Regions from separate parts of the Streptomyces sp. NPDC021080 genome, predicted to be linked through region 2. Evidence: riboswitches for the same ligand, from Rfam matches in the RefSeq annotation. Region 2 holds a riboswitch; each other region holds the start of a gene.
What was found. Region 2 has a riboswitch for cobalamin ahead of ACH4S8_RS35795 (cobalamin biosynthesis protein). Riboswitches for the same ligand answer to the same signal wherever they lie in the genome.
Positions count from the first base shown of each region.

Region 1: another riboswitch for cobalamin. It lies ahead of ACH4S8_RS16835 (ribonucleoside-diphosphate reductase subunit alpha); the one in region 2 lies ahead of ACH4S8_RS35795 (cobalamin biosynthesis protein).
Region 3: another riboswitch for cobalamin. It lies ahead of metE (5-methyltetrahydropteroyltriglutamate--homocysteine S-methyltransferase); the one in region 2 lies ahead of ACH4S8_RS35795 (cobalamin biosynthesis protein).

Region 1 covers NZ_JBIRQM010000006.1:223,767-233,674, reverse strand. The annotation lists gene ACH4S8_RS16845 (putative Ig domain-containing protein) at 1-1,841, opposite strand, end outside; gene ACH4S8_RS16840 (ribonucleotide-diphosphate reductase subunit beta) at 2,220-3,290, opposite strand; gene ACH4S8_RS16835 (ribonucleoside-diphosphate reductase subunit alpha) at 3,290-5,671, opposite strand; cobalamin riboswitch at 5,804-5,953, opposite strand; gene mctP (monocarboxylate uptake permease MctP) at 6,490-8,100, opposite strand; gene ACH4S8_RS16825 (DUF3311 domain-containing protein) at 8,097-8,360, opposite strand; gene ACH4S8_RS16820 (GntR family transcriptional regulator) at 8,517-9,281, opposite strand; gene ACH4S8_RS16815 (extracellular solute-binding protein) at 9,720-9,908, shown strand, end outside.
Region 2 covers NZ_JBIRQM010000018.1:85,219-95,126, reverse strand. The annotation lists gene cobO (cob(I)yrinic acid a,c-diamide adenosyltransferase) at 1-433, opposite strand, end outside; gene ACH4S8_RS35810 (putative cobaltochelatase) at 433-2,478, opposite strand; gene cobN (cobaltochelatase subunit CobN) at 2,475-6,128, opposite strand; gene ACH4S8_RS35800 (cobyric acid synthase) at 6,125-7,720, opposite strand; gene ACH4S8_RS35795 (cobalamin biosynthesis protein) at 7,717-8,688, opposite strand; cobalamin riboswitch at 8,794-8,937, opposite strand; gene ACH4S8_RS35790 (hypothetical protein) at 9,142-9,360, opposite strand; gene ACH4S8_RS35785 (anion permease) at 9,380-9,908, opposite strand, start outside.
Region 3 covers NZ_JBIRQM010000034.1:24,498-34,405, forward strand. The annotation lists gene ACH4S8_RS43360 (PepSY-associated TM helix domain-containing protein) at 1-173, shown strand, start outside; gene ACH4S8_RS43365 (protein kinase family protein) at 247-1,359, opposite strand; gene ACH4S8_RS43370 (GAF domain-containing SpoIIE family protein phosphatase) at 1,782-3,554, shown strand; gene ACH4S8_RS43375 (Rieske 2Fe-2S domain-containing protein) at 4,021-5,304, shown strand; gene ACH4S8_RS43380 (hypothetical protein) at 5,651-5,992, opposite strand; partial or broken gene ACH4S8_RS43385 (IS5/IS1182 family transposase) at 6,032-6,127, opposite strand; cobalamin riboswitch at 6,341-6,563, shown strand; gene metE (5-methyltetrahydropteroyltriglutamate--homocysteine S-methyltransferase) at 6,730-9,048, shown strand; gene metF (methylenetetrahydrofolate reductase [NAD(P)H]) at 9,127-9,908, shown strand, end outside.

The DNA of each region.
Region 1 (9,908 bases), on a different contig from region 2:
AACGTGGCCTTGCAGCCGCTGGGGACGGTCACCGACTGGGACAGCGTGTCGGTGTGGGTCGAGCCGTACCCGTCGAGCCAGGCGTCGTACGAGCCGGCGTGCGTGGCCTCGCCGGTGTCATTGGTGATGACCCCGCTGGTCTCGCTCCACACGGTGGCGCCCGACTCGAAGCCCTGGTTGCCGAGCAACTGCGCCGAGGTGCAGGTGCCGCCGCCCGAGGTGCTGACGGTCCAGGTGAAGGAGGCGGACCCGGAGGCGCCCGTGCTGTCCTTGGCGGTGACGGTGACCGCGTAGGTGCCCGCGGTGCTCGCGGTGCCGGAGATCAGACCGGTCGAGCTGCTGATCGACAGGCCGGTCGGCAGTCCGGTCGCGCTGTAGGTGAGGGTCGCGCCCGCGCTGTCGGTGGCCGAGATCTGCAGGCTCGCCGTGCCGCCGGTGGCCGTGGACTGGCTGCCCGGATTGGTGACGGTCACCGTGTTGCCGGTGCTGGTGCCCGAGGCGAAGGCGGCCGTGCCGTTGGGGGTGCCCCAGCCGGTCGGGCCGTCGTAGCCGGTGCCCGCGGTGCAGAAGTACGAGGTGGAGCAGGATCCGTTGTTGCCGCTGGTCACGTCGTACAGGTTCGAGGTGTGGGAGTAGGGGTACTTCGCCGGGTAGTCGCTGGAGCCCGGGGTGCCGGCCAGCGCGTACACGCCGGCGATGATGGGCGCGGAGGCGCTGGTGCCGCCGTAGACCGCCCAGCCGGAGCCGCCGTAGGTGTCGTAGACCGCCACACCGGTCGCCGGGTCGGCGACGGCGGAGACGTCGGACTCCATGCGCTTGGTGCAGCCGGTGTCGGTCTGCCAGGTGGGCTTGGCGTCGTAGGCGGAGCAGCCGGAGCCGGTGCCCTCGGTGCTGGACGTCTTCCAGACGGACTCGGTCCAGCCGCGGGTGCTGGAGGAGGTGGAGAGCGCGGTTCCGCCGACGGCGGTCACGTACTGGGAGGTCGCCGGGTACTCGGCGCCGTAGGCCTCGTCACCCGAGGAGACGGTGATGGCGACACCGGGGTGCTTGAAGTACGAGGTGTCCTCGCTGGTCTGCGAGGAGGACTCGGAGCCGCCCCAGCTGTTGGAGACGAACTTGGCGCCCAGCGCGACCGCCTCGTTCTCCGCGGCGCCGAGGTCGGAGTCGTTCGCGGAGTTCGCCTCGACGAGGATGATGCTGCAGTTGGGGCAGACGGCGCTGACCATGTCGATGTCGAGCGCCTCCTCACCCGCCCAGCCGGTGTCGTTCGTGGGCAGCGAGGTGGTCGAGCCCGTCTGGCTGACCTGCTTGAAGCAGCCGTTGGCCACGGTGCAGGCGGACAGCCCGTACTGCGAGCGGTAGGTGGCCAGGTCGGAGGCGGCGTTGGGGTCGTTGTAGGCGTCGACCACGGCGACCGTCATGCCGGAGCCGCCCGTCGAGGGCAGGTTGTAGGCGCTGTGCAGGTTGGCCGGGCTGAGGCCGGACACCGCGGCGGCGGCGTCGGGGGAGACCTTCGCCGCGAGCTTCTGCGCGATGTCGGTGCGGCGCTGGGCGAAGCACGACATCTGGCCGGGCTTGGCGGCCTCGGCGCACAGGTGCTCGGTCGCGACCTTCTGGCCGGCCCTGCCGGTCGCGTGGACCGTCTGCCGGGCGGGGTCGGTGAGGGCCTTGGCGTTCTGGGTGGTGCGCGATACGTGGGGGGCCGGCGCGGCCTGCGCGCTCGCGGGCGGGGCCGCGGTGAACCCGGCGAGGCCGAGTGCCAGGGCGGGGAGGGCGGTGGTGAGGAGTCTTCGCAGGCTCCGGGCCGGTCTGCCGGCGGGTATCGGGCGCTGGGAACGCATGGGGGTGTCGCCTCCATCGGTTCGAGGCCGGCGCCGCTTCGGCCCGGGTGAGGCCGTTCGCGGTGCCAGGGCCGGAAGTGGGGTTCTCGGCGCTCTGAAAGGGCGGGCCCGTGACGCGCGTAGCGTGAACGTGGAGAGACACGTCATGGGCATGCCAAATCAGTCGTCCCGGTGTGCCGCGGTGCGTGGCGTGACGGGACGGCCAGAACGTAACCGGGGGGAACGGCGTGCGAACAGCCGTGCCGGAAGAACTTTGCCGCTCCATGGACGGGGATTGGAACGGTGATTGGAGGCGCGGGGGCAGTACGTGACGAAAGCCGGGCCGCAACGGGCGGCCCGGCTCTCATCGGTGACGGTCAATCAGGGCGACCGGAACGGTCAGAAGTCCTCGTCGAAGTCGACGGTGCCCTCCACCGCGACCTGGTACGCGGACGGCCGGCGCTCGAAGAAGTTGGTCAGTTCCTGGACACCCTGGAGCTCCATGAAGGAGAACGGGTTCTCGGAGCCGTACACCGGCGCGAAGCCCAGCCGCTGCAGGCGCTGGTCCGCGACGCACTCCAGGTACTGCCGCATCGACTCGGTGTTCATGCCCGGCAGGCCCTCGCCGCACAGGTCACGGCCGAACTGCAGCTCCGCCTCCACGGCCTCGCGCAGCATGTCGGTCACCTGCTCCTGGAGCAGGTCGTCGAAGAGCTCCGGCTCCTCCTTGCGGACGGTGTCGACGACCTCGAAGGCGAAGCTCATGTGCATCGTCTCGTCGCGGAACACCCAGTTGGTGCCGGTTGCCAGGCCGTGCAGCAGACCCCGGCTGCGGAACCAGTAGACGTACGCGAAGGCCCCGTAGAAGAAGAGCCCCTCGATGCACGCGGCGAAGCAGATCAGGTTCAGCAGGAAGCGGCGGCGGTCGGCCTTGGTCTCCAGCCGCTCCAGCTTCTCCACCGAGTCCATCCACTTGAAGCAGAACTGCGCCTTCTCGCGGATGGAGGGGATGTTCTCGACCGCGTCGAAGGCCGCCGAGCGGTCCTCGGGGTCGGGCAGGTAGGTGTCGAGCAGCGTCAGATAGAACTGGACGTGCACGGCCTCCTCGAAGAGCTGACGGCTCAGGTACAGCCGCGCCTCGGGGGAGTTGATGTGCTTGTACAGCGTCAGCACCAGGTTGTTCGCCACGATCGAGTCGCCCGTCGCGAAGAACGCGACCAGTCGGCCGATCATGTGCTGCTCACCCGGCGTCAGCTTCGCGAGGTCGGCGACGTCCGAGTGGAGGTCGACCTCCTCGACGGTCCAGGTGTTCTTGATGGCGTCCCGGTAGCGCTCGTAGAAGTCCGGGTAGCGCATGGGACGCAGGGTGAGTTCGAAGCCCGGGTCGAGCAGGTTCTTGAATCCAGGGGTGTCGGCACGCAGTGCCGCCGTTGAGGGGAGGTGGTCGGGCGACGGGTGGGCGGAGCTCATTACTGGCAGGCCTCGCAGGACTCGGGGTTTTCGAGGGAGCAGGCGACGGCGTCGGGGTCGGCGGCCTGCTGGACGGGGATGACGGTCTCGGGCCGCGCCTGCGCCTGGGCCGCGCGGGCGATGCGCGTCGCCGGGCGAGAACGCAGGTAGTACGTCGTCTTCAGGCCCGCCTTCCAGGCGTACGCGTACATCGAGGAGAGCTTGCCGATGGTCGGCGTCTCCAGGAACAGGTTCAGCGACTGGGCCTGGTCGAGGAACGGGGTGCGGGCGGCGGCCATGTCGATCAGGCCGCGCTGCGGGATCTCCCACGCCGTGCGGTACAGGTCGCGGACGTCCTGCGGGACCCAGGTGAAGCCCTGGACCGAGCCGTTGGACTCGCGCAGCGCCTCACGGGTCTGCGCGTCCCACACGCCGAGCGCCTTCAGCTCGGCCACCAGGTACGAGTTGACCTGGAGGAACTCGCCGGAGAGCGTCTCGCGCTTGAACAGGTTCGACACCTGCGGCTCGATGCACTCGTACACGCCCGCGATCGAGGCGATGGTGGCGGTCGGCGCGATGGCCAGCAGCAGCGAGTTGCGCATGCCGACCTCGGCGATCCGCTCCCGCAGGGCGGCCCAGCGCTCCGGCCAGTTCAGCTCGACGTCGAAGTGGTCCGGGTGCAGCACACCGCGGGCGGTACGGGTCTTCTCCCAGGCCGGGAGCGGTCCGTTGCGCTCGGCGAGGTCCGCGGAGGCCTCGTACGAGGCGAGCATGATCCGCTCGGCGATCCGGGTGGACAGGGCGCGGGCCTCGGGCGAGTCGAAGGGGATCCGCAGCTTGAAGAAGACGTCCTGCAGACCCATCGCGCCGAGGCCGACCGGACGCCACTTGGCGTTGGAGCGGCCCGCCTGCTCGGTCGGGTAGAAGTTGATGTCCACCACGCGGTCGAGGAAGGTCACCGCGGTGCGCACGGTCTGATCGAGCCGCTCCCAGTCGATGTCCCCGCCGGTCACGAACGCGCCCAGGTTGACCGAACCCAGGTTGCAGACCGCCGTCTCCCCGTCGTCCGTGACCTCCAGGATCTCGGTGCACAGGTTCGAGGAGTGGACCGTGTGACCCGGCTCCGCCGTCTGGTTGGCGGTGCGGTTGGCGGCGTCCTTGAAGGTCATCCAGCCGTTGCCGGTCTGCGCGAGGGTGCGCATCATGCGGCCGTAGAGGTCGCGGGCCGGGATGGTCTTCCTGGCGAGGCCCGCCTCCTCGGCCTTGCGGTAGGCGGCGTCGAACTCGTCGCCCCACAGGTCGACCAGCTCGGGCACGTCGGCCGGGGAGAACAGCGACCAGACGCCGTCCTCGTTCACCCGGCGCATGAACTCGTCCGGGATCCAGTGCGCGAGGTTCAGGTTGTGCGTACGCCGGGCGTCCTCACCGGTGTTGTCGCGCAGCTCCAGGAACTCCTCGATGTCGGAGTGCCAGGTCTCCAGGTAGACCGCGGCCGCGCCCTTGCGCCGGCCGCCCTGGTTCACCGCGGCGACCGAGGCGTCGAGCGTCTTGAGGAACGGGACGATGCCGTTGGAGTGCCCGTTGGTGCCGCGGATCAGCGAACCGCGGCTGCGGATGCGGGAGTACGACAGGCCGATGCCGCCGGCGTGCTTCGACAGCCGCGCCACCTGGTGGTAGCGGTCGTAGATGGAGTCCAGCTCGTCCAGCGGGGAGTCGAGGAGGTAGCAGGACGACATCTGCGGGTGGCGCGTGCCGGAGTTGAAGAGCGTGGGGGAGGAGGGGAGGTAGTCGAGGCGGCTCATGAGCCGGTAGAGCGCGGCGACCTCGTCCACCGAGCGGACGGTGTCGTCCTCCGCGAGACCGGAGGCCACCCGGAGCATGAAGTGCTGGGGCCTCTCGACGACCTTGCGGGTGATCGGGTGCCGGAGCAGATAGCGGCTGTGCAGCGTGCGCAGCCCGAAGTAGCCGAAGCGGTCGTCGCCCTCGGCGTCGATCAGCGCGTCGAGGGAGGCCGTGTGCAGCGTCACGAACGCGGCCGTACGGTCGGCGATCAGACCCTCGCGGTGGCCGACGGCGACCGACTCGGAGAAGGTGCTCACGCCCTGGGAGGCGGCCTCGGCGGCGATGGTGATCGCGAGCAGGCGGGCGGCCAGCCGGGAGTAGGCGGGGTCCTCGGAGATGAGACCCGCGGCCGCCTCGGTGGCCAGTTCGCGCAGCTCGGCCTCGTCGGCCCGGGCGGACCGGCCGCGCAGCGCCGCGGCGGCGACCCGGCCGGGGTCGGCGTCGGGGAGGTCGGCGGTCAGCTCCGTCAGGGTCCGCAGCAGCACGGTCCCGGGACCGTCGGTCTCCACCGGGGCCTGCTGCGCGGTCACTGAAGCCGGATCGGCTGGCGCGATGGTCACGTGTGGCTCTCCTAGCTCGGCACGGGGCCTCACGGGCGGGAGCGGGGCACACGGGAGCGCTTTCGGGCAGCAGCGCACCGCGTCCACCGGCCCATTCCGCGAGGCCCGGACGTCGTCGGCACCCGGGCCGGACGGCCGGGGCGCGCTGTCGGCAGGTCCTCGGACTGACGCGAGTACGGGCACACGCAGACGCGAACACGCACAAGTACACCGTTGCGGGACAGTTCCGGATTTGCACCGGATTCCCCTGCGGCGACAGCGACCATGAGCATACATCTTGTGCCGGGCTTCGGGACTGCCCCCACATCTTGTGTCCGCTTGATGCCCGGGAGCGCTACGGAGTGTGTCGGAGCGTCAACTCGTAGGTGAGCGGCAGGATGCCGTCGAGCTCCGGCAAGGGGCTCCGGCCGCGGTCCGGGCCGCGATCCCGCCGACGACGGGGTGCTCCTTCGGCCGGGCGCTCCTGACGACGACGTCCGTGCGAGTGGGTGTGCCCGACCGGCACGGCGGCGGGGGGGGGGGGGGGGGCCGCCGCCGCCCCCCCCCCCCCCCCGGCGGCGGGCGGGGGGGGCGCCCCCCCCCCCCGCCCCCGCGGCCCCCCCCCCCCCCCGCCCGGCCGCGGGGGGGGCCGCGTCCCCGCCGCCGAGGGGGTGTTCGGTGGGCCGGGGGCGCGTGCGGCCGCGGCCGGTGGGTGTGGGTGTGCCCGACGGGCCGGGGGGGGGGCCGCCGTTTTTCCCCCGGCGGCCCGCCGCCCGCGGCTGTCGCGGGACCTGTCCCCGTCCCTGTGGCCCGAGGCGGGGACAGGTCCCCCGCGGGTCCTAGTGGCTCGCGTCGGCCGTGGCCGGCGGGAGTTCCGTCTCGACGCCGGGGTCGCCCGCGTCGGCCGTGTAGTCCCCGGGCGAGGTCTCGTCCACGCCTTCCGGGGCCTTGAACGCCCTGAGGGCGAAGGTGAGGACCACGGCCACGGCCACGTTCAGGACGAACGCCGTCAGACCGATGTAGCCGATCTCCCCGATGCCGGGGATCTCCTTCGAGCTGCCGCCGAAGTGCTTCTGGGTCGGCGAGGCCACCCCGTAGGCGGCGATCGTGCCGTAGAGCATGCCGACCGCCCAGCCGCCCAGCAGCGCCCAGCGGTGGAACCAGCGGGTGAAGAGACCGCCGACCAGCGAGGGGAAGGTCTGCAGGATCCAGATGCCGCCCAGCAGCTGGAAGTTGATCGCGACGGTCTTGTCCATGGTCAGGACGAAGACCAGCGCACCCACCTTCACCAGGAGCGAGACCAGCTTGGAGACCCTGGTCTCCTGCCGCGGGGTCGCGGCCGGATTGATGAAGTCCTTGTAGATGTTGCGGGTGAACAGATTCGCGGCCGCGATCGACATGATGGCCGCCGGGACGAGGGCGCCGATGCCGATGGCGGCGAAGGCGACGCCCGCGAACCAGTCCGGGAACATGTTCTCGAAGAGCTGGGGGATGGCCAGTTGGCCGTTGGTGACCTTCACCCCGGCCGCGATCGCCATGAACCCGAGCAGCGCGAGCAGCCCCAGCATCAGTGAGTACAGCGGCAGGATCGTGGTGTTGCGGCGGATCACCTCCCGGCTGCGGCCGGACAGCGTCGCGGTGACCGAGTGCGGATACATGAACAGTGCCAGTGCCGAGCCGAGCGCGAGCGTGGCGTACGTCCACTGGCCCGCCTCGGCCGGGACGAGCCCGCCGGCGCCCGCGGCCGTGTACTTGGCGCCCGCCGCCTTGAAGATCTCGTCGAAGCCGCCGAGCTTGATCGGGATGTAGATGATCGCCACCGCGATCACGATGTAGATCAGCGTGTCCTTCACGAACGCGATCAGAGCGGGCGCCCGCAGGCCCGAGGAGTAGGTGTACGCGGCCAGCACACCGAACGCGATGAGCAGCGGCAGGTCCTTGACGAACCAGTTGGAGGACGCGCCGCCGCCCAGGCCCATCACGTCCAGGACGGCCTGGATGCCGACGAGTTGGAGCGCGATGTACGGCATGGTGGCGAGGATGCCGGTGACGGCCACGGCGAGGGACAGGCCCTTGGAGCCGAAACGGCCGCGCACGAAGTCCGAGGTCGTCACATAGCCGTGGCGGTGCGAGACCGACCACAGGCGGGGCAGGAAGGTGAAGATCAGCGGATAGACCAGGATCGTGTACGGCACGGCGAAGAAGCCGGCCGCGCCCGCCGCGTAGACCGCCGCGGGCACGGCGACGAAGGTGTACGCGGTGTAGAGGTCGCCGCCGAGCAGGAACCAGGTCACCCAGGTGCCGAAGGACCGTCCGCCCAGGCCCCATTCGTCGAGCGTGTGCTCGTCGGCGGCCCTGCGCCAGCGCGCGGCCAGGAAACCCATGACCGTGACGGCCAGGAAGAAGAAGATGAAGACGCCGAGAGCGACGCCGTTCACACCGTCTTTCATGCTTCCGCACCCTCCTTCACGGAGGTGCGGGCCCGTTGGTCACGCCGCCACAACTGGTACGCGATCACGGTCAGCAGCGTGGAGAGGGGTACCCACAGTATTTGGTACCAGTAGAAGAACGGGATACCGATGAACGCCGGCTCGGTCTTCGTGTAGGAGCCGACCCACAGCATCGCCACGAAGGGCGCGAGCAGGCACAGGCCGATCACCACACGTACCGGTGTCACCACCGGTGGTTTCACTTCGGGCAGGTCTGACACAGGTCGTCTCCGTCCCCTCATCGATCACCTGGGTAACGCGCAGGCAATCTAGGGGACGGTCCGGCTTTAGGGAACACCGCAGCGCGGTGGCGGCTGTGGAGGGTTCGTGTCGGGCACGGGGTCCGTGCCCCGTGCCCGAGGAACGCTCCGCGGCGCTCAGTCCTGCGGGCGCTTGAGGCGGGCGACGAACTTGTACCGGTCGCCGCGGTACACCGAGCGCACCCATTCCACCGGCTCGCCCTGCCGGTCGAGCGAGTGGCGGGAGAGCATGAGCATGGGCAGGCCCACGTCGGTGCCGAGCAGTCCGGCCTCGCGCGGGGTCGCCAGCGAGGTCTCGATGGTCTCCTCGGCCTCGGCGAGATGGACGTCGTACACCTCGGCGAGCGCGGTGTAGAGAGAGGTGTACTTGACCAGCGACCTGCGCAGGGCGGGGAAACGCTTGGCGGACAGGTGGGTCGTCTCGATGGCCATCGGCTCGCCGCTCGCCAGGCGCAGCCGCTCGATGCGCAGCACCCGGCCGCCGGCGGAGATGTCGAGCAGCCCGGCGAGGGCGTCGTCCGCGGTGATGTAGCCGATGTCCAGCAGCTGCGAGGTGGGTTCGAGCCCCTGGGCACGCATGTCCTCGGTGTACGAGGTCAGTTGGAGCGCCTGGGAGACCTTCGGCTTGGCGACGAAGGTGCCCTTGCCCTGGATGCGTTCGAGACGGCCCTCGACGACCAGCTCCTGAAGGGCCTGCCGCACCGTGGTGCGCGAGGTGTCGAACTCCGCGGCGAGGGTCCGCTCCGGCGGTACCGGCGTGCCGGGCGGCAGCGTCTCCGTCATGTCGAGCAGGTGCTTCTTCAGGCGGTAGTACTTGGGCACGCGCGCGGTACGGATGGGCGCCCCACCCTCGTTCTCCGCACTGCTGACGTCGGTGCTCATGCTCTGCCTTCCCGGCTCCGGATGCCGAAGCGACCGCCATGTCGTCGGCCACGGCTCTCATCGTGGCACGGCTCGTCGTGCGCGTGTTCCCCGCACGCTCCGTGATCCCCTCTATATACCGTCGGCGTACCCGTTGGTCTAGTCCATCGCGTGCAGACGGTGACGCCGGAGCCGCCGCGGACGGTCCGTGAGCGGTTCCTCCGCAGGCCGTGAACACGACCGTAATTTGTGCCGCTTGGCTACTTAAAGGTCCTTGCATATGTAGGTCCCATAACGGCCGACTGGACGGGCTTACACACCCTTGACACCCCCTTAGGTCTAGGCCAAGCTCCGGGTACTGGTCTACACCATTGGTCCAGTCCCGGCCCCACGGGCGGTACACGGCGTATGTCACCGCGGGGGAGCAGGGGGGTTTGTGGCATCCCTGAGGAGGGTGGCGTGAAGCGCAAGCTGATAGCCGCGATCGGTATCGCGGGCATGATGTTCTCCGTCGCGGCGTGTGGCAGCGACGACAAGTCCGGGGGGTCGGACAAGGGCGCGGACGCCAAGGAGCTGACGGTCTGGCTCACGGTCGACGCGCAGAACAACTGGCCCGAGCTGGTCAAGCAGGCCGACACGGCGATCGAG
Region 2 (9,908 bases):
CGTCCGTGTCGATCCAGCCCCAGTGCATCGGGTACGCGAACTCGTCGAGCACGTACAGCTTGTACGTCTCCGCGGCGAGGTCGCGCTTGACCTGCTCCCAGCCCTCGCGGGCCTTCTCCTCGTTGTCCATCTGCGCGTCGCGCTGGACCCAGGACCAGCCCTCGCCCATCTTGTGCCAGTCGACGGACCCGCCCTCGCCCGAGGCCCCGAGCACCCGCAGCGCGTTCTCCTCGCCGACCTTCCACTTCGCCGACTTGACGAACTGGAACACCCCGATGGGCCACCCCTGGTTCCAGGCGCGCAGCGCGAGCCCGAACGCGGCGGTGGACTTGCCCTTCCCGATCCCCGTGTGCACGACGACCAGCGGCCGGTTACGACGCTGACGGGTCGTCAGTCCGTCCTCCGGTACGACACTCGGCTGTCCCTGCGGCACTACGCGGCCCTCCTCGACGTCCCCTGCACACCCTGAACACCCTGTACGTCCCGGACGAGACCGGCGATGGAATCGGCCCGCAGCTCGTCCAACGTCACCGCCGTACCGCCCAGTTCACCCGCGAGCCGCCCCGCGAGACCGAGCCGTACCGGCCCGCTCTCGCAGTCGACGACCACGGAGGCGACGCCCTCGGCCGCGAACAGCCGCGCCGCCCGCCCGGCCAGCGCCACCGGCTCCGGCCCGCCCGTGGCGCGCCCGTCCGTCACCACCACGACCAGCGCCCGGCGCGCCGGGTCCCGCAGCCGCTCCACCCGCAGCACCTCGTGCGCCTTCAGCAGTCCGGCCGCGAGCGGAGTGCGCCCGCCCGTCGGCAGCGACTCCAGCCGCGCCGCCGCCGCGTCCACCGAGGAGGTGGGCGGCAGCGCGACCTCCGCGGCCGACCCTCGGAAGGTCACCAGGCCCACCTTGTCCCGCCGCTGGTAGGCGTCGAGCAGCAGCGACAGCACGGCGCCCTTGACCGCGCCCATCCGCTGCCGGGCCGCCATCGACCCGGAGGCGTCCACGACGAACAGCACGAGGTTGCCCTCACGGCCCTCGCGCGTCGCCTGCCGCAGATCGTCCCGCCGTACGACCAGACCCCGGCCCGACCGCCCCCGTGCCCGCTGGTGCGGAGCGGCGGCCTGCACGGTCGCCGCCAGGTGCAGCTTGGTGAGCGCCCCGCGGGGCCGACGCGACCCGGTCGTGCGGCCGTGCTCGGTCCGCGCCCGCGAACGCCGTCCGGCGGCACCCTGGCCCACCCCGGGCACGCTGAGCGCCTTGGCGCGGAACGGCTCGGCGGCCCGTACCGGCGCCTGCTCGCCGCCCTGTCCGGCCGGTGCCTTCCCGTCGTCCGAGGGCTCGCCCTGCGCCGGGACGTCACCGGCGGGAGAGCCGTCGTCCGGCCCGTCCTGAGGCGGCTGTCCACCCCCGCCGGGCCCGTCCGGGTCCGGGTCCGGGTCGTCGTCGGAGGGACCCTCGCCGGACGTCTCGTCCGAACCGCCGAACTCCTCCAGCGTCTCGTCGAGCTTGTCCTCGTCGAGTCCGGGCGCGTCGAAGGGGTTGCGGCGGCGCCGGTGCGGCAGCGCGAGCAGCGCCGCCTGCCGTACGTCCTCGGCGATCACCTCGGTGCGTCCCGCCCACGCGGCCAGCGCGGTCGCGGTCCGCGCCATCACGATGTCCGCGCGCATGCCGTCCACCTCGAAGGCCGCGCAGGTCGCCGCGATCTGCCGCAGCGCCCCGTCGCCGAGCCGCACGGAGGGCAGCAGCGCGCGGGCCGCCACGATCCGCGCCCGCACGGCGGCCTCCTCGTCGGCCCAGCGCGCGGCGAAGCCCGCCGGGTCGTCGTCGTGGGCGAGCCTGCGCCGCACGACCTCGACCCGCTGATCGGGCTCGCGCGAGGCGGCGACCTCGACGGTCAGCCCGAACCGGTCGAGCAACTGCGGCCGCAGCTCGCCCTCTTCGGGGTTCATGGTCCCCACGAGCAGGAAGCGCGCCGCGTGCCGTACGGAGACGCCCTCGCGCTCGACGTACGTGGCGCCCATCGCGGCCGCGTCCAGCAGCAGGTCGACCAGATGGTCGTGGAGCAGGTTGACCTCGTCGACGTACAGGATGCCGCGGTGCGCGTCGGCCAGCAGGCCCGGCTCGAAGGCCTTCACGCCCTCGGCGAGCGCCCGCTCGATGTCCAGGGCGCCCACCAGCCGGTCCTCGGAGGCGCCGACGGGCAACTCGACCATGCGGGCAGGGCGCCGTGCGGCGGTCCCCGCCTCGTGCGGCCCGTCCGGGCAGGCCGGGTCGGCGGCGGCCGGGTCGCAGGAGAACCGGCACCCGGGCACGACGGTCACCTCCGGCAGCAGCGCCGAAAGGGCGCGTACCGCCGTCGACTTGGCGGTGCCCTTCTCGCCGCGCACCAGCACACCGCCCACGGCCGGCGACACGGCGTTCAGCAGCAGCGCGAGCCGCAGGTCGTCCTGGCCGACGACGGCCGTGAAGGGGAAGGGGGTACTCACTGGTCGTCGCCCTCCAGGTCGCCTTCGAGCTCCAGATAGGTGGCGCGCAGCCGTTCCAGCGTGTCCGCGTCCGGCTCCGCCCACAGCCCCCGGTCCGCCGCCTCCAGCAGCCGCTCCGTGATCCCGCGCAGGGCCCACGGGTTGGACTTCTTCATGAAGTCCCGGTTCTCCGCGTCGAAGACGTACTCCGCGCTGAGCTTCTCGTACATCCAGTCGTCCACGACCCCGGCCGTGGCGTCGTACCCGAACAGGTAGTCCACGGTCGCGGCCATCTCGAAGGCGCCCTTGTAGCCGTGCCGGCGCATCGCCGCCATCCACCGCGGGTTGACCACCCGGGCCCGGAACACCCGGTGCGTCTCCTCGCCCAGCGTGCGGGTCTTCACCTGGTCCGGTACGGCGGAGTCGCCCACGTACGCCTCGGGGCTCGCGCCCGTCAGGTGCCGCACCATGGCCACCATGCCGCCGTGGTACTGGAAGTAGTCGTCCGCGTCGACGAGGTCGTGCTCGCGGGTGTCGACGTTCTTGGCGGCGACCGCGATCCGCCGGAACGCCGTCTCCATGTCACCCCGCGCGGCCCGCCCGTCGAGCCCGCGCCCGTAGGCGTAGCCGCCCCACACCGCGTACACCTCGGCGAGGTCGGCGTCCGAGCGCCAGTTGCGGGCGTCGATCAGCGGCAGCAGACCGGCGCCGTACGCGCCCGGCTTGGAGCCGAAGATACGGGCCGTCGCGCGCCGCCGGTCGCCGTGTTCGGCGGTGTCCTCGTCGGCGTGCGCGCGGACGAAGTTCCGGTCCGCGGGCTCGTCCAGCTCGGCCACCGCCCGTACGGCGTCGTCCAGGAGACCGACCACGTGCGGGAACGCGTCCCGGAAGAAGCCGGAGATGCGGACCGTGACGTCGATGCGCGGGCGGCCCAGCTCCTTCAGGGGCACGATCTCGAAGCCGGTGACCCGGCGCGAGGCGTCGTCCCAGACCGGGCGGCAGCCGAGCAGCGCGAGGATCTCGGCGATGTCGTCGCCCTGGGTGCGCATGGCGGAGGTGCCCCAGACCGTCAGTCCGACGGACGTCGGGTAGGCGCCGGTGTCCTGCAGATACCGCTGGACCAGGGAGTCCGCGAGGGACTGGCCGACCTCCCAACTCAGCCTGGAGGGAATGGCCTTGGGGTCGACCGAGTAGAAGTTGCGGCCGGTCGGCAGGACGTTGACGAGCCCGCGCGTCGGTGAGCCCGACGGGCCCGCCGGGACGTAACCGCCGTCCAGGGCCTTGAGGATGTGCCCGATCTCGTCCGTCGTCCGGGCGAGCCGCGGCACGACCTCGCGGCAGGCGAACTCGAGGACCGCGACGGCGTCGGGGAGTTCGGTGCCGAGGACGTCACGCACGAGCGCCGGGACGGCGGCCGGGTCCCAGCCCCGCTCCTCCATGCCGAGGGCCGCCCGGCGGCAGAGCTGCTCCAGCAGGTCGATCGCGTCGGCCGCCGTACGGGCCGGACCCTCCACGAGGTCGGTCAGCTCGACGGGCGCCTTGACCGGGGCGCCCGGCTCGGCGAGCAACTCCTTCTCCACCAGGCCGAAGTGCTCGGCGAGGGCGGCGCGCAGACCGGGCAGCGCGTTGGCCGCTCCGCCCCACACCTGCGAGGCGCGCAGCACGGCGAGCACGAGGTTCACCCGTGGTTCGGCCTCCGGGCCGCCGCCCAGGATGTGCAGGCCGTCGCGGATCTGTACGTCCTTGATCTCGCAGAGATAGCCGTCGATGTGCATGACGAACTCGTCGAAGTCGCCGTCGTCCGGCTGCTCGTCGACATGCAGGTCGTGATGCAGCTCGGCCGCCTTGACCAGCGTCCAGATCTGCGCGCGGACCGCGGGGGCCTTCGTCGGGTCCAGGTCGGAGACCAGCGCGTACTCGTCGAGGAGCTGCTCCAGCTTCGCGAGGTCGCCGTAGGTGTCGGCGCGGGCCATCGGCGGTACGAGGTGGTCGACGACGGTGGCGTGCCCGCGGCGCTTGGCCTGAGTGCCCTCACCGGGGTCGTTGACGATGAACGGGTAGATCAGCGGGAGTTCGCCGAGGACGGCGTCGGGCGCGCAGCCGCCGCTGAGCCCGAGCCCCTTGCCCGGCAGCCACTCCATGGTGCCGTGCTTGCCCATGTGCACGACGGCGTCCGCGCCGAAACTGTTCTCCAGCCAGCGGTAGGCGGCCATGTAGTGGTGCGAGGGCGGCATGTCGGGGTCGTGGTAGATCGCGATCGGGTTCTCGCCGAAGCCGCGCGGAGGCTGGATCATCACGACGACGTTCCCGAACTCCAGGCAGGCGAGCACGATGTCGTCGCCGTCGACGTAGAGGGAGCCCGGCGGCTCGCCCCAGGCCTCCAGCATGCCCTCGCGCAGCGCGGGGTCGAGGGTGTCGAACCAGGCCCGGTAGTCGGCGAGCGGCACCCGTGCCGGGGCGGCGGCGAGCTGCTCCTCGGTCAGCCACTCGACGTCGTGGCCGCCGGCCGCGATCAGCCGGTGGATCAACTCGTCGCCGTTGTCGGGGTATTCGGTGAGGGCGTAGCCCGCGTCGCGGAGCGCGTCGAGGACCCGGACCGCGGAGGCGGGGGTGTCGAGGCCGACCGCGTTGCCGACCCGGGAGTGCTTGGTCGGGTAGGCGGTGAAGACGATCCCGAGCTTCTTCTCGCCGTTCGGCTTGTGCTTCAACTCCGCGTGCCGCAGGGCGATTCCGGCGACCCGGGCGGCCCGCTCGGGGTCGGCGACGTACACCGGGACGTCGTCGGGTCCCTGTTCCTTGAACGAGAACGGCACGGTGATCAGGCGGCCGTCGAACTCCGGGATGGCGACCTGCATGGCCGCGTCCATCGGGGACAGGGCGGCGTCCGAGGCCTCCCAGGCGCTCTTCGACGAGGTCAGGCAGAGCCCCTGGAGGACGGGGACGTCGAGGTCGGCGAGCGCCCCGATGTCCCAGGCCTCCTCGTCGCCACCCGCGGACGCCTGCGAGGCGTGGGTGCCGCCCGCCGCCAGGACGGTGGCGACGAGCGCGTCGGCCCGGCCGAGGATCTCGTACAGGCCCGGGTCGGCTCCGCGCAGCGAACCGCAGTACACGGGAAGGGCGTTGGCGCCGCGCGCCTCGATCGCGTCGCACAGGGTGTCCACGAACGCGGTGTTCCCGGACAGTTCGTGCGCCCGGTAGAACAGCACGCCGACCGTCGGCCGGCCCTCGGTGAAGGCGCGCTCGCCGTGGACGCCGAACTCGGCGGTCCGGTGCGGCTCCTCGAAGCCCTCACCGGTCAGCAGCACGGTGTCGGACAGGAACCGGGCCAGCTCGGACAGGTTGGCCGGACCGCCCTCGACGAGATAGCGCAGCGCCTCCGCGACGACACCGGCGGGCACCGACGACTCGGCCATCAGCTCGGCGTCCGGGACGGACTCGCCGCCCAGCAGCACGGTCGGGATCCCGGAGGCCTTCAGGAACGCCAGCCCGTCCTCCCAGGCCCGCTTGCCGCCGAGGAGGCGCACGACGGCCAGGTCCGCGCCCCGGGTGAGCGCGGGGAGTTCGCCCGTGACGTCCACCCGGGTCGGGTTGCCGATCCGGTAGGCGGCGCCGCTGGCGCGGGCCGCCAGCAGGTCCGTGTCGGCGGTCGACAACAACAACACAGTGCTCATGCGGGTGCTCCCGGTGGAATGAAGGGCAGTCCTTGTGGCGCGCCGGACTCGATGAGCCGCCACAGCGCGTCCGTGTCCGCGTGTTCCTCGATCAGGTCGCCGAGCCGGTCCAGCTGCTCCTCGCGCAGCGCCGCGAACGACGTGTCGGGGGCCGGCACGAAGCGGCGGCCCGCGGCGGCGGCCACCTCGCGCAGGAAGGCCCGCCGGAATCCGTCCGACTCCAGTGATCCGTGCCAGTGGGTGCCCCAGACGGAGCCGACCCGGCAGCCGTCCAGGCCCTGTCCCGCGGCGTCGGACATGAACGTCTCGCCGCCGGTCACCTCGGCGACGCCGTGATGGATCTCGTACCCCTCGACGTGCTCGCCGAGGGCCGTGCCCACCGGCCGTGCCAGTGTCTTCTCCCGCGCGAACCGCACGCGTACGGGGAGGAGCCCGAGCCCCTCGACCCGACCGGCGCGGGACTCGACGTCGTCCTCGATGTGCTCCCCGAGGAGCTGGTAGCCGCCGCAGACGCCGAGGACGGGCCGCCCCTCGGCGGCCCGGCGTGCGACGGCGTCCGCGAGGCCGCGCTCGCGCAGCCACCGGAGCGCCTTGACCGTGCCCCGGGTCCCGGGCACGACGACCAGGTCCGCGTCGGCCAGTTCCTCGGCCCGGTCCACGAACCGCACGACGACGCCCGGTTCGGCGGCCAGCGCGTCCACGTCGGTGAAGTTGGACATCAGCGGGATCGCGCAGACGGCGACCCGCAGGACGTCCTCGCCGACGGGTGAGGAGACCGCGGACTCGCGGACGGCCCCGCGCAGCGAGACGCGCAGCCCGTCCTCCTCGTCGATGCCCAGACCGTGCCGGAACGGCAGTACGCCGTACGAGCGCCGCCCGGTCAGGCCGTGCAGCATGTCGAGGCCTGGCTCCAGCAGGCTGACGTCACCCCGGAACTTGTTGACGAGGAACCCGGCGACGAGCGCCTGGTCCTCGGGGGACAGCAGCGCGACCGTCCCGAAGAACGAGGCGAACACCCCGCCCCGGTCGATGTCGCCGACGACGAGCACGGGAAGCCCCGCGTTCCGCGCCACCCCCATGTTCACGATGTCGGTGCGCCGCAGATTGATCTCGGCCGGGCTGCCGGCTCCTTCACAGATCACCGCGTCATACGTGCCCCGCAACTGCGCCAGACAGTCGAGGACGGGCGCCAGGAGTGCTTCCTGGCGCCCCCCGCGCAGCCGGTCCCCGGGCGATGCGGCACCCGACGAGGGGTCCGCCGCGGACCCGGCCGTCCCGAAGAACCCGCGCGCGCTCATCTCGCCGACCGGCTTTCCCATCAGGACGACCTGGCTGGTGCGGTCGCCGCCCGGCTTGAGCAGCACGGGATTCATCAGCGCGGTCGGCTCCACCCGGGCGGCCTGCGCCTGCATGGCCTGCGCCCGCCCGATCTCGGCGCCCTCGCGGGTCACGAACGAGTTCAGGGACATGTTCTGCGCCTTGAAGGGCGCGACCTTGACGCCCCGGCGCGCCAGCCACCGGCAGATCCCGGCGGTCACGACGCTCTTGCCCGCGTCGGAGGTGGTTCCGGCGATCAGCAGCCCGCCGCTCATGCGGTGCGCCCCTTCCTGATGGACGGAACCCGTCCGGTTCGGGTGAGCAGGACCCGTGCGGTGGCACTCACCCCGAGCGCGAGCCAGCCGACGCGCCGGGAGAGCCGTACGGCCCGTTCGATGTCGTGGACCTGGACGGCGCGCCCCGCGCCGCCCAGCACGGGCCGGTGCTCGACCCGTCCGCCGTACGAGAGGGTGCCGCCGAGCCGCACGCCGAGCGCGCCCGCGAACGAGGCCTCCACGGGCCCGGCGTTGGGGCTCGGATGCCGGTGGGCGTCCGCGCGCCAGGCGCGCAGGGCGCCGCGCGGGTCCGGCCCGGCCACGGCCGCGAGGACGGCGGTCAGCCGGGCCCCCGGCCAGCCGGCGACGTCGTCCAGCCGGGCGGAGGCCCAGCCGTAGCGCCGGTACCGGGGGGACTTGTGTCCGACCATGGCGTCGAGGGTGTTGACGGCGCGGAAGGCGACGAGGCCAGGCACGCCGGCGACGGCGCCCCAGACCAGCGCGCCCACGACGGCGTCGGAGGTGTTCTCGGCGACGGACTCGACGACGGCGCGCGCGACGCCGTCGGCGTCCAGCGCCTGCGGGTCACGTCCGCACAGATGCGGCAGCCGCTCCCGGGCCACGCCCAGGTCACCCGCCGCGAGGGCGCCGCCGATCGCCCGTGCCTCGCGGCCGAGGGAGGTTCCCCCGACGACGGACCAGGTGGCGGCGGCGGTCAGGGCGACGGAGGCGGTACGCGACGTGCGTACGCGGCGGCTCGCGAGCGCGGCCAGTGAGGTGGCGCCGCCCACGCAGACGGCGGTGTGCAGGGCGCCCCACCCGCGGTGGTCCCGCCACAGGGTCCGCTCCACGGCCGCGGCGGCCCGCCCGAACGCGGCGACCGGATGCCCCCGGCGGGGATCGCCGAGCAGCAGGTCGCCGAGAAGGCCGGCGGCGGCGCCGTACGCGAAGACGCGATCGGCACGCACGGGGTCAGCCGGCCGTGGGGTGAGGCGGAACCTTCGTACTCAGCGGAACGGGCAACGGGCAGCCGCGCATGGCGATATGTCCTCACTCAGGGTGTCCACGCCCTGGTTCGACGAGACCGGCGGTGAGAGTTCCTGGCTCCCGGGGAGTTCCTTCCCCGATGACAGTGGCGGGACCGCGCCGGATTCGCACCGGCTTCCTCTCATGCCGCCGTACTTGGCTCCGGCAGTCCACCACGGGGCGAGAACGGCCGTCAACTGGCTGTTGACCTGCGGAGGGACAGTGTGCGCAGGCCCACATACGCGTGGGGCGCGGGACCCGTGCGCGTGGGGCGGGGGACACATACGCGTGGGGTGCGGGACGGTGATCCGTCCCGCACCCCACGCGCGGTACCGCCCGGCGCGACCCGGTTGCGGGTCGCGGGGCCTGTCGTCCGGACCAGGCCCCGTGCCGGGCTACTTGGTGATGATCAGGGAGATGCCGTACGCCACCGCCGCGGCGCAGGCCGCGAAGCAGACGTAGGCGCCGGTGGCCGCCGCGACCGCGGAACCGCCCTGGGACGTCTCCTTCTTGGAGAGGCCGGCGACGCCGAGGGTGAAGAGGGCGACGAGGGCCACGGTCACTCCGAGGCTGACCCCGAAGACGGATCCGAGAGCTGACCAGTCGATGTTCATGCTGCTTTTCCTTCGGGTCTCAGGCCACGCGGGACTGCGCCGACGGGTTCACCGTGGGCTCGGCCGGAGCGGGGATGGTGGCCGTGAGGCCGTCGGCCACGGTGCCGGCCGGGGGCGGGGTGACGGCGGCGATGGCCTGCGTCACCACACCGGCGGGCTCCGCGTCGTCGTTCACGTTGTTGTGGTCGATGACCTCGCGGCGCGAGCGGCGCCAGATCGCGAAGCTGGACGCGACCAGGAAGACGGCGACGAGCGCGGTGCCCCAGGCGCCGAAACCGGTCACCCACTCGGCGAGGGCGCCGACCATCGCGGCGGCGGGCAGGGTGAGGACCCAGGCGACGGCCATGCGGGTGGCGGTGGACCAGCGGACCACACCGCCCTTGCGGCCGAGGCCCGCACCCATCACGGAACCGGAGACCGAGTGCGTGGTGGAGAGGGAGAAGCCGATGTGCGAGGAGGCCAGGATGACCGTGGCCGCGCTGGTCTGGGCGGCGAAACCCTGCTGCGGCTGGAGGTCGGTCAGGCCCTTGCCCATCGTGCGGATGATG
Region 3 (9,908 bases), on a different contig from region 2:
GCATTCCGTACGGGGCCCTGGCGGCCGGTGCCGTCACCGTCGTCGCGCTCGGCTGGGCGCTCCCCCTCTTCGGCCTCCCGCTCGCCGGGTTCCTGGCGGTCGACCTGGTCGTAGGTGCCGTGCGGCGCCGTCGTCCAGCGACACCGACGGCCGGACCCGGCTCCGCCGGCTGACCCGTACACCAGCCCCCGGGCAAGGCACTCGGCGGGGCCGCCACCTCAAGCGGCCCCGCTCACGGCCGAGTTGTCACCGGGGCCGGTCCACCCGCGCACAACCTGCTGAGGTCGCCGTGCCCTCGGCGGCACGCCAGGCCCTCTCGAACTCGGCGGCCGGATACGGCGTCCGCTTGCTCTCGCCGAGGAGACGACGGGCGAACTCCCCCATGGCCAAGGCAGCCCGAGCGTTCCGGTCGACGATCCCGGCGATCGCGCACGGTACGCCCTCGGGACGGTGCCCGGAGATCCACTCGCGCAGGAACACCTCGTACTCCGTGTCGCCGCCGGGACCCGCGGGCAGGTGGTGGCGCAGCAGATGGCGGGCGGTGTGACTGCGGTCGTAGAGGTGGTGCGCCGAGAGGAACTCCCCCTCGTTCTGCGTCAGTTCGAAGGCTGCGCTGAGCGCGAGCCCGAAGTCCGCGAAGTAGAGCTGCCGGCCGTCGGTCAGGACATTGGCGAAGTGGGCGTCGAAGTGGACGAATCCGCGCGAGCTCATGAAGGCGGTGCCGCGCGCCAGGGCCTCCTCCGCCCAGAGGTACGGCGAGCCGTCCCCGCCCTCCGGGGCGGCTGTACGGTGCTCGTGCAGCCGGTCGGCGAGGGTCCACGGGATGTGTTCCAGGAAGAGGACCAGGCAGGCCGAGGCCCGGCCGATGGCCTCCAGACGCTCCCGCACGGCGGGCGAGCCCTCCCAGTGCTCGACCGCCCCGTCGATGCCCCCGAACTCGTCGGTGAACCCTCCGGGGGGCGAGTCGGGCAGGACGCGCCAGTGGTACATCAGCGGAAAACCCTCGTACTCGTCGCCGAGCACCCAGCCGGTCGTCATGATGTGCGCGGCCAGCTCGCGCCAGGCCCCGAACCCCGCGGAGCCGACCCCGTACTGGTAGAACATCGGCAGTCCGAAGAGGTTCGCCGTGGACCGCGCGTTCTCGGGCCGCATCTCGATGTCCGTCAGCGGAACCTTCTTGACGAACACGCGTATGCCGTCGATGTCCAGTTCGGCGGACCTGCCGCCGATGCCGGACCCGAGCGGGGAGGCGGCGGCCACGGCCTCGCCGAGTCGTCGGTCGCTCAGCAGGGACAGGCGCGTGGCCACCCTCCTGTACGTGGCGAGCCGGGCGGCACGGCGCGGTTCCGGCGTGCGCATCGACGGCTCCTCGGTGCCCGGGACCAGGGCTGCGGGAATCTCTCGGACGCGGTCGAGCCTATCCGCCGGAACCGTCGCGGGATCGGGCACCTCGAAGGGGCGGGTGTCCACCTCCGGCGTCGGGCAGCGCCGCGTGGCACGTCTCCGGCAGACGGTGCCCGGGCGACTCGCAGAGTCGGCCACGTCACCCGCTGTCAAGGGCGATACTGAAGGCCCGGCAGCGGTTGCTCCTTTCCGGCCACGGGAAGTGGGCCCATCGGGAGCGGGAGGTCTGTCGTTGCCGTCCGTCAATCGTCTTGACGTCTGCGAGAGGACTGCGGGAGCGAACTGTGACAAGGACGGGAGAGCCGGCTGAGGTCGTGACCGGTGGACGGCCGGCGGCTTTGCGCGAGACAGGACTGCCGGCTGCGACGGACGCGGGGATGGACCGGTTCGCCCGGCTCGTGGCCGACGTGCTCGGCGTACCCATGGCTCTGGTGTGCCTGGTGGAGTCCTCGCGTCAGGTGTTCCCGGGCATGGTGGGACTCTCCGAGGCCTGGGCGAACGCCCGCCGGACACCGCTGACGCACTCGCTGTGCCGGCACATCGTGACCACCGGCCGGCCGCTCGTACTGACCGATGCCCGCCAGGATCCCCTGACCCGTTCGAACCCGGCCGTCCCCGACCTCGGTGTCATCGGCTACGCGGGGATGCCGCTCACCGACGGCGCCGGCCAGGTGCTGGGGTCGCTGTGCGCGATCGACAGCCGTCCGCGGGAGTGGACCGCACGTGAGCTGGAACTGCTCCAGGACCTGGCGGCGGCGTGCAGTGCGGAGCTGCGGCTGCGGATCGTCTCGCGCCACCATGAGCAGGCTCGCGCCGACGAGGCGAGGGCGCGGGCCGAGGCGGACGACGTGACCAGGCGGCATCGCGCCGCGCTGGAGCATTCCCGGTTGCTGCTGCGGGCCGCGGACGCGCTGGCCGACACCACCGGCCTGGCCGACGTCCGGGAGCAGGTGGGGAACCTGGTCAGCAGCGACCTCAAGCCCGTGTACGTAGGGCTGGTGCTGGTGGAGGGAGATACCAAGAGGCGGCTGCGGCGCATGGTCGACGTGATGGGCAGCACGCCGATGGAGCGCACGTACGAGACGTACACACTCGATGCCTCCTGGCCGACCGCGCGGGCGGCCAGGGAGAACCGGACGATCACCATCACGGACACGGCGCAGTTGAGGCGCGACTACGCGCCTGAGGCGGTCGAGGCGTTCACGACGCTGGGGCTGCAGACCGCGGTGTGCGTGCCGCTGCCGGGTACGGTCCTCCCGCTCGGCACGCTGGTGCTGGGCTGGGACCACCCCCACGAGATCGACATCGTGGAACAGGCGGTGCTCGCCTCGTTGGCCGGGTACACCGCGCGGGCCGTGGAACGGGCGCTGTTCGTGGACAACCGCGTCGACGTGGCCCGGGAGATGCAGAAGGCCCTGCTCACCGATGTGCCCTCGGTGCCGTCTCTGGACCTGGCCTCGCTGTACCGGGCGGCCGCGCGCACGGATCTGGTCGGCGGCGACTGGTACGACGCCTTCCTGTTGCCCGGCGGGGCCCAGGACGGGGAGGACTCCGCCGCACCGGACGTGCTGGTGCTGTCCATCGGCGACATCACCGGCCACGACATGCGGGCGGCCGCCCTGATGGGTCAGGTACGCAGCATGCTCCGTCAGGCCGACCTCGACCACGCGGGCGGTGGGCCCGCGCAGGCGGTCAGCGCGCTGGAACACGCCAATGCCACCCTTGGTCTCGACGCCAGCGGCACCCTCGTCCACGCCCATCTGCGCCCCTGCCGTACAGCCGAGGGGGGCAGCTGGGAGCTGACCTGGACCAACGCCGGACATCCGCCCCCACTCGTCGTACGGCCCGACGGTTCGGTCCACCGGCTGACCCGGCACGACATCATGCTCTTCCCCGGTCTGGACGCGCCGCCCCGCAGTGAGAACCGACTGGTCCTGGCACCCGGCAGCCTGCTCATGCTGTACACCGACGGGCTGGTCGAACACCCCGACGAGGACATGGACCTGACCATCGACGCGGTCGGCCGCATGCTGGCAGCCCACGCCGGCCGCCCCTTGGACGCTCTGCTGAACGAGATCACGGACCGGATGGCCGGTACCGACCCCAAGGACGACATCGCCCTGCTCGCGTTGCGTGTCCCCGCGCTCTGACGAACGACGAGGGCCGGATCCGCACATGACCATGACCCACCGGCTGTTCGGGGACCGGCCCGGCCCCCGTTTCCTCGCTTCCGGCGCAGAGGGCCCGGCCGTGCGGCGCGCAGGGCGATTCCTGCGTGAACCGCGTGTCCTGGTCGCCACGGAGCCGGACCGGACGATCTTCCCGAGTTCCGCGACGCCTTCGCCAGCGAATCGCGACGACCGGGGTCACCGCCTCCTGGAACGGGGTGGAGCGGGCGTAACACCAACGCACCTCCGCGGTTGACGGCCGTCGCGCCCGCGGTGACGGTGGGAAGGTGGAGCCCCGCCACGGCGGGGCTGGACCGCCTACTGCCGCGGGGTGAGTTCCCTGGACGGGGTGGCGACGCGGCGGAACGCGGACCCGTGGGCCTGCCGCGCGGTCTCCCCGCTGCCGCACGTCGCGATCTCGCGCCCCCAGTGCAAGGGAGCACCGCTCATGACCGAGGCCCGGCACGACCGCCCCGGACCGGACCAGCACGCCGCCTCCCGCCCGGAGGGGTCGGTGCCGCGCCACTCGGACAGCCGTCCCACGGCCCGGCCCGGCACCATCCCCGACCTGCGCCGGGTCGGCATCTCGCCCGACCACTGGTATCCGGTGGCGACCTCCCGGAAGGTGCGGCGCAACCGGACGTTCGCGGCCGTGTTCGCCGGTGAGCGGATCGTGCTGTACCGGGGGCGCGGCGGTGTCGTCCACGCGTTGGAGGACCGGTGCGCGCACCGTCAGGTGCCGCTGAGCATGGGTGTGGTCGAGGGTGACGTCCTGCGCTGCTGCTACCACGCGTGGGCCTATCGGGGCGACGGACGCATCTCGCAGATCCCGTACCTGCCCAAGGGCTGCGAGCGGCCGCCGCGCGGGGTGCGCTCGTATCCGGTCCGCGAGGCCTACGGCCTGGTGTTCGTCTTCCCTGGTGACCCGGCGCTGGCCGAGGAGGCGCCGTTCCCCTTCCTGCCCGAGTACCACTCCGCCGGACACCGCACGATGACGTTCTCCCGCACCGTGCGCTGCCACTACTCGTTCATGCACGAGAACCTGCTCGACATGAACCATCAGTTCCTGCACCGGAGCGTGCTCGGCAGGATCCGGCCGGAACTGCTCGGGTACGACACCGGGCCACGGCACGTCGAGGCGCGGTACCTCTTCGTCCCGGCCGGAGGCCGCAAGGACCGGGGTGCGGGGCTGCTGTCCGCGGAGGGGTTCGGGGGCCAGGACCGGCCCGACGTCATCACGATCCGCACCGAGTACCCGTACCAGACGCTCAGGGACGTCCCCGAGGGCAGCGAGCTTCCGGTGTTCTCGCTCTGGGCCGCCTACGTGCCGGAGGACGCCGAGCAGCGGGTCAATCACGCCTACGGCCTGCTGACGATCGCGAAGCCGTCGGTCCCGGGCGCGCTGCATCTCGCCTGGCCGCTCATCCGCCGTTTCACCGAACGTGTCTTCGCCCAGGACCGGATGGCGGTCGAGGCCGAGCAGCGTGCCTGGGACGAGCAGGGCGAGGACCACAACCACGAGGTGTTCCCGCTCATCCTCGACCTCCGCGACGTACTGCGCGCAGGCGGCGTACCGCTGCGGCCGGAGGCGGCGGCCGGATGCGCGCCGTGCGGGATGGCCGCCCCCGGACACCACACCGCCGCGCTCGCGGGCGACGCCGGTACGACGGGCCGCGCCGGACCGGCGCAGTCCGCCGGTCCGGCGGTGGAGGGCGTCGGCAGGCCCGAGTAGGTCCCGCCACGACGACGGCCCAAGCACCTACGCAGCGCACTCCGAACGAAGCCCCGGGCAGACGGGTTGTCGGCCAACGGCAGCCTTCTCCGCCTGGAGCCCCGGGGCATTGCCCACCCGTCCGGGCTGCGCCTGTCCGCTTCCGCGCTGCTGCTGCTGCGGCGGCGGCGGTGGTGGCGGTGGCGGGGGTTGGCCGCTCGGCGACGACTGATCAGTACCCGGCGGCGGCCGGCCTGCAGCCGCCGGGCGCTGACGCCCCTGGCCCACCTGCGCTGCGGTCACACCTTCGCCGAGCGCGCAGCCCGATTCCGCGCGGGCCTGCCCTCAGCCGTACCGCCGCGCGAAGTCAAAAACCAGGCTGCGGAGGAATGTCTGCTCGCACGAGGCGGACTCGCGCGGCTGGTATGCGGCCGGGCAGGTAGAAGAATCCGTTGCCGTTGTCGAGGAGCAACCCCTCATCGACGCCGTCCACGGACCAGAGATCGACCGACCCGCCGGTGTTGTTGATCTGAAGGAAGAACTCTGCTGCCTCCTCGCCCTGACAGACGAAGATCCCCTCCACCTCAGGGCGGCGGCTGCCGGCGATTCCCCGTGCGGCGCCCATCCGGGTCCAATCCAGGCCATGCTGAGCGATCGACCGTCGGTTGAGCACGGACGAAACGTGGAAGAGGTTCGGCGTATCAAACACGTCAGGAGTATAGGAGGCGGTGAGGCTTCCTCCTCAAACCTAGTCGGTCAACTCCAGGGTGAGGACGGCCTTGACGAGGCCGGTGACGCGGGTGGTGCCGCAGCGGAGCTTCCGCAGCAGGCGCCAGGGCTGGAGGGGCGTACGCCGAGGCAAGTCGGAGCCGCACGCAGCGCGGAACTCCCTCGCCCGCATGGCCTTCACGGGCAGCAGGGAAGGGACGACAGGGGAAAGGCGGGAAGCGCGAGGGCGACGCTTCCCGCCATCGCCCGGTCCCACACATGCCCTTCCCGTGTCCCACCTCACCATCCGAATGCCGGTCGCGGTCGGCCGCGCGGGCGAACTGCCCCTAGGCTGGGCGGTGCAGCTGGTTCGCCCCGTCCGCCAGGCGGGATGCGTCGTAAGAGGGAACCCGGTGGGAATCCGGGACTGCCCCGCAGCGGTGAGCGGGAACGACCGCCGTCATACGCACTGGATCCGACGTACGGGTCCGGGAAGCGACGGCCAATAGGTGTCCTCCGGCCGGAGGACGTGCCCGCGAGTCCGAAGACCTGCCCGTTGCCCGTGTGCGGACCGTTCCGCGCGCGGACATCCCGGTGACCTCGTGGGCGGGTCGGCGTACATACCAGGCGGAACGACCGTGCCTCGCCGCGCGGGATCGTGACCGCCCGGTTCGTCACCCCTTCGCGCTCGCGTCCCGTCCCGGGATCTCAGGGATTCATCTCGCGAAGGAGATCTCCGTGACCACCAAGTCCGCAGCCGCGGCAGCACGAGCCACCGTGTACGGCTACCCCCGCCAGGGCCCGAACCGGGAACTCAAGAAGGCGATCGAGGGCTACTGGAAGGACCGCGTCACCGCCGACGCCCTCCGGGACACCGCCGCCGAGCTCCGGCGGAGCAACTGGCGGCAGCTCGCCGACGTCGGCGTCCACGAGGTGCCCACCGGCGACTTCTCGTACTACGACCACGTCCTCGACACCACCGTCATGGTGGGCGCGATCCCGGAACGCCACCGCGCCGCCGTCGAGGCGGACGCCCTGGACGGCTACTTCGCGATGGCCCGCGGTACCCAGGACGTCGCTCCGCTGGAGATGACCAAGTGGTTCGACACCAACTACCACTATCTGGTACCGGAGTTGGGACCTGACACCGTCTTCGCCACGGACTCCACCAAGCAGGTCGCCGAGCTGACGGAAGCCCTCGCCCTGGGACTGACCGCCCGTCCCGTACTGGTCGGCCCCGTCACCTATCTCCTGCTCGCCAAGCCCGCCCCCGGCGTGCCCGCGGACTTCGAGCCGTTGACGCTCCTGGACCGGCTGCTTCCCGTGTACGCCGAGGTTCTCGCCGACCTGCGCGCGGCCGGCGCCGAGTGGGTGCAGCTGGACGAGCCCGCCCTCGTGCAGGATCGCACCCCGGCCGAGCTGAACGCCGCCGAGCGCGCCTACCACGAGCTCGGCGGTCTCGCCGACCGGCCGAAGCTGCTCGTCGCGTCCTACTTCGACCGCCTCGGCGACGCCCTGCCGGTGCTGGCCAAGGCGCCGGTGGACGGGCTGGCGCTGGACTTCACCGAGGCCGCCGCCTCCAACCTGGACGCCTTGGCCGCCGTCGGCGGGCTGCCCGGCAAGCGTCTGATCGCCGGCGTGGTCAACGGCCGCAACATCTGGATCAACGACCTTCAGAAGTCGCTGTCCACCCTCGGCACTCTCCTCGGGCTCGCGGACCGGGTCGATGTCGCCGCCTCCTGCTCCCTGCTGCACGTGCCGCTGGACGCCGCCGCCGAGCGGGACATCGAACCGCAGATCCTGCGCTGGCTGGCCTTCGCCCGGCAGAAGACCGCCGAGATCACCACCCTCGCCAAGGGCCTCGACCTCGGCACCGACGCCATCACCGCCGAACTCGCCGTCAACCGCGCCGAACTCGCCTCCCGCGCGGGCTCGCCGATCACGCGCGATCCGGCCGTGCGAGCCCGCGCCGAGGCCGTGACCGACGCCGACGCCCGCCGCGCCCAGCCCTACGCCGAACGCACCGCGGCCCAACGCGCCCACCTCGGGCTGCCGCTGCTGCCGACCACGACCATCGGCTCCTTCCCGCAGACCACCGAACTGCGCACCGCCCGCGCCGACCTGCGCGCCGGCCGCATCGACACGGCCGGGTACGAGGAGCGCATCAAGGCGGAGATCCAGGAGGTCGTCTCCTTCCAGGAGAAGGCCGGCCTGGACGTCCTGGTGCACGGCGAGCCCGAACGCAACGACATGGTCCAGTACTTCGCCGAGCGGCTCACCGGCTACCTCGCCACGCAGCACGGCTGGGTGCAGTCCTACGGCACGCGGTACGTCCGTCCGCCGATCCTCGCCGGCGACATCTCCCGGCCCGAGCCGATGACCGTGCGCTGGACGTCCTACGCCCAGTCGCTGAGCGACCGCCCGGTCAAGGGGATGCTCACCGGCCCCGTCACCATGCTCGCCTGGTCCTTCGTCCGCGACGACCAGCCCCTCGGCGACACCGCCCGACAGGTCGCCCTCGCCCTGCGCGACGAGGTAGACGACCTGGAGGCGGCGGGCACTTCGGTGATCCAGGTGGACGAGCCCGCACTGCGCGAGACGCTTCCTCTTCGGGCAGCCGACCGCCCGGCGTACCTGGCATGGGCGACCGAGGCGTTCCGGCTCGCCACGGCCGGAGTGCGGCCGGACACCCAGATCCACACGCACATGTGCTACGCCGAGTTCGGCGACATCGTCCAGGCCATCGACGACCTCGACGCCGACGTCATCAGCCTGGAAGCCGCCCGCTCCCACATGCAGGTCGCCCGCGAACTCGCCGCCCACGGCTACCCGCGCGAGGCCGGTCCCGGCGTGTACGACATCCACTCCCCGCGCGTCCCGAGCGCCGAGGAGGCCGCCGGCCTCCTGCGGGCCGGGCTCAAGGCCATCCCCGCCGAACGCCTGTGGGTCAACCCCGACTGCGGCCTGAAGACCCGCGCCTGGTCCGAGACCCGTGCCTCGCTGGAGAACCTGGTCGCCGCCGCGCGCACGGTCCGTGAAGAACTCTCCGCGTCCTGACAGCAGGTCCCATCGCCCGGGGGAGGACGCGGCCGCCGTCCTCCCCCGGCGCCCCGGCATCGGAGGAAGCACCCGCACATGGCTCTCGGTATCCCGAGCACACGGCACGACAGCGCAGTGTCCATTCGCGACCTGCTGGCACGAGGAGGCCGCTCCTTCTCCTTCGAATTCATGCCGCCGCGCACCGCGCAGGCCGAGGCGGGGCTCTGGACGGCGATCCGCCGACTGGAGGCCCTGTCGCCGACGTTCGTCTCGGTGACGTACGGGGCGGGCGGTTCGACGAGGGGCCGGACGGTCGACGTCACGGGCCGGATCGCGCAGGAGACCACACTCACCCCGGTCGCCCACCTCACCGCGGTCGGCCACAGCACTGCCGAACTGCGCAACATCCTCGGCCACTACGCCGACCAGGGCGTACGCAATGTTCTTGCCCTGCGCGGAGACCCGCCGGGAGACCCGCTCGGCTCCTGGACCATGCATCCGCAGGGGGTCCGGTACGCGGCGGACCTGGTCGGTCTGATCAGGGAATCCGGGAACTTCTGCGTCGGCGTCGCCGCTTTCCCCGAGCTGCATCCCCGTTCCCGTGACCGGGACGACGACATCCGCCACTTCGTCGCCAAGTGCCGGGCCGGAGCCGATTTCGCCATCACCCAGATGTTCTTCGACGTCGAGGACTACCTGCGCTTCCGGGACCTGGTGGCCGCGGCCGGCTGCGAGACACCGATCATCCCCGAGATCATGCCGGTCACCACCATCCGCTCGCTCCGGCGTATCCCCACGCTCTCCACCGCCGCCTTCCCGGCCCGGCTGGCCGAGAGCATGCTCGACGCGCAGGAAGACCCGAGAGCCGTCCGAGCACT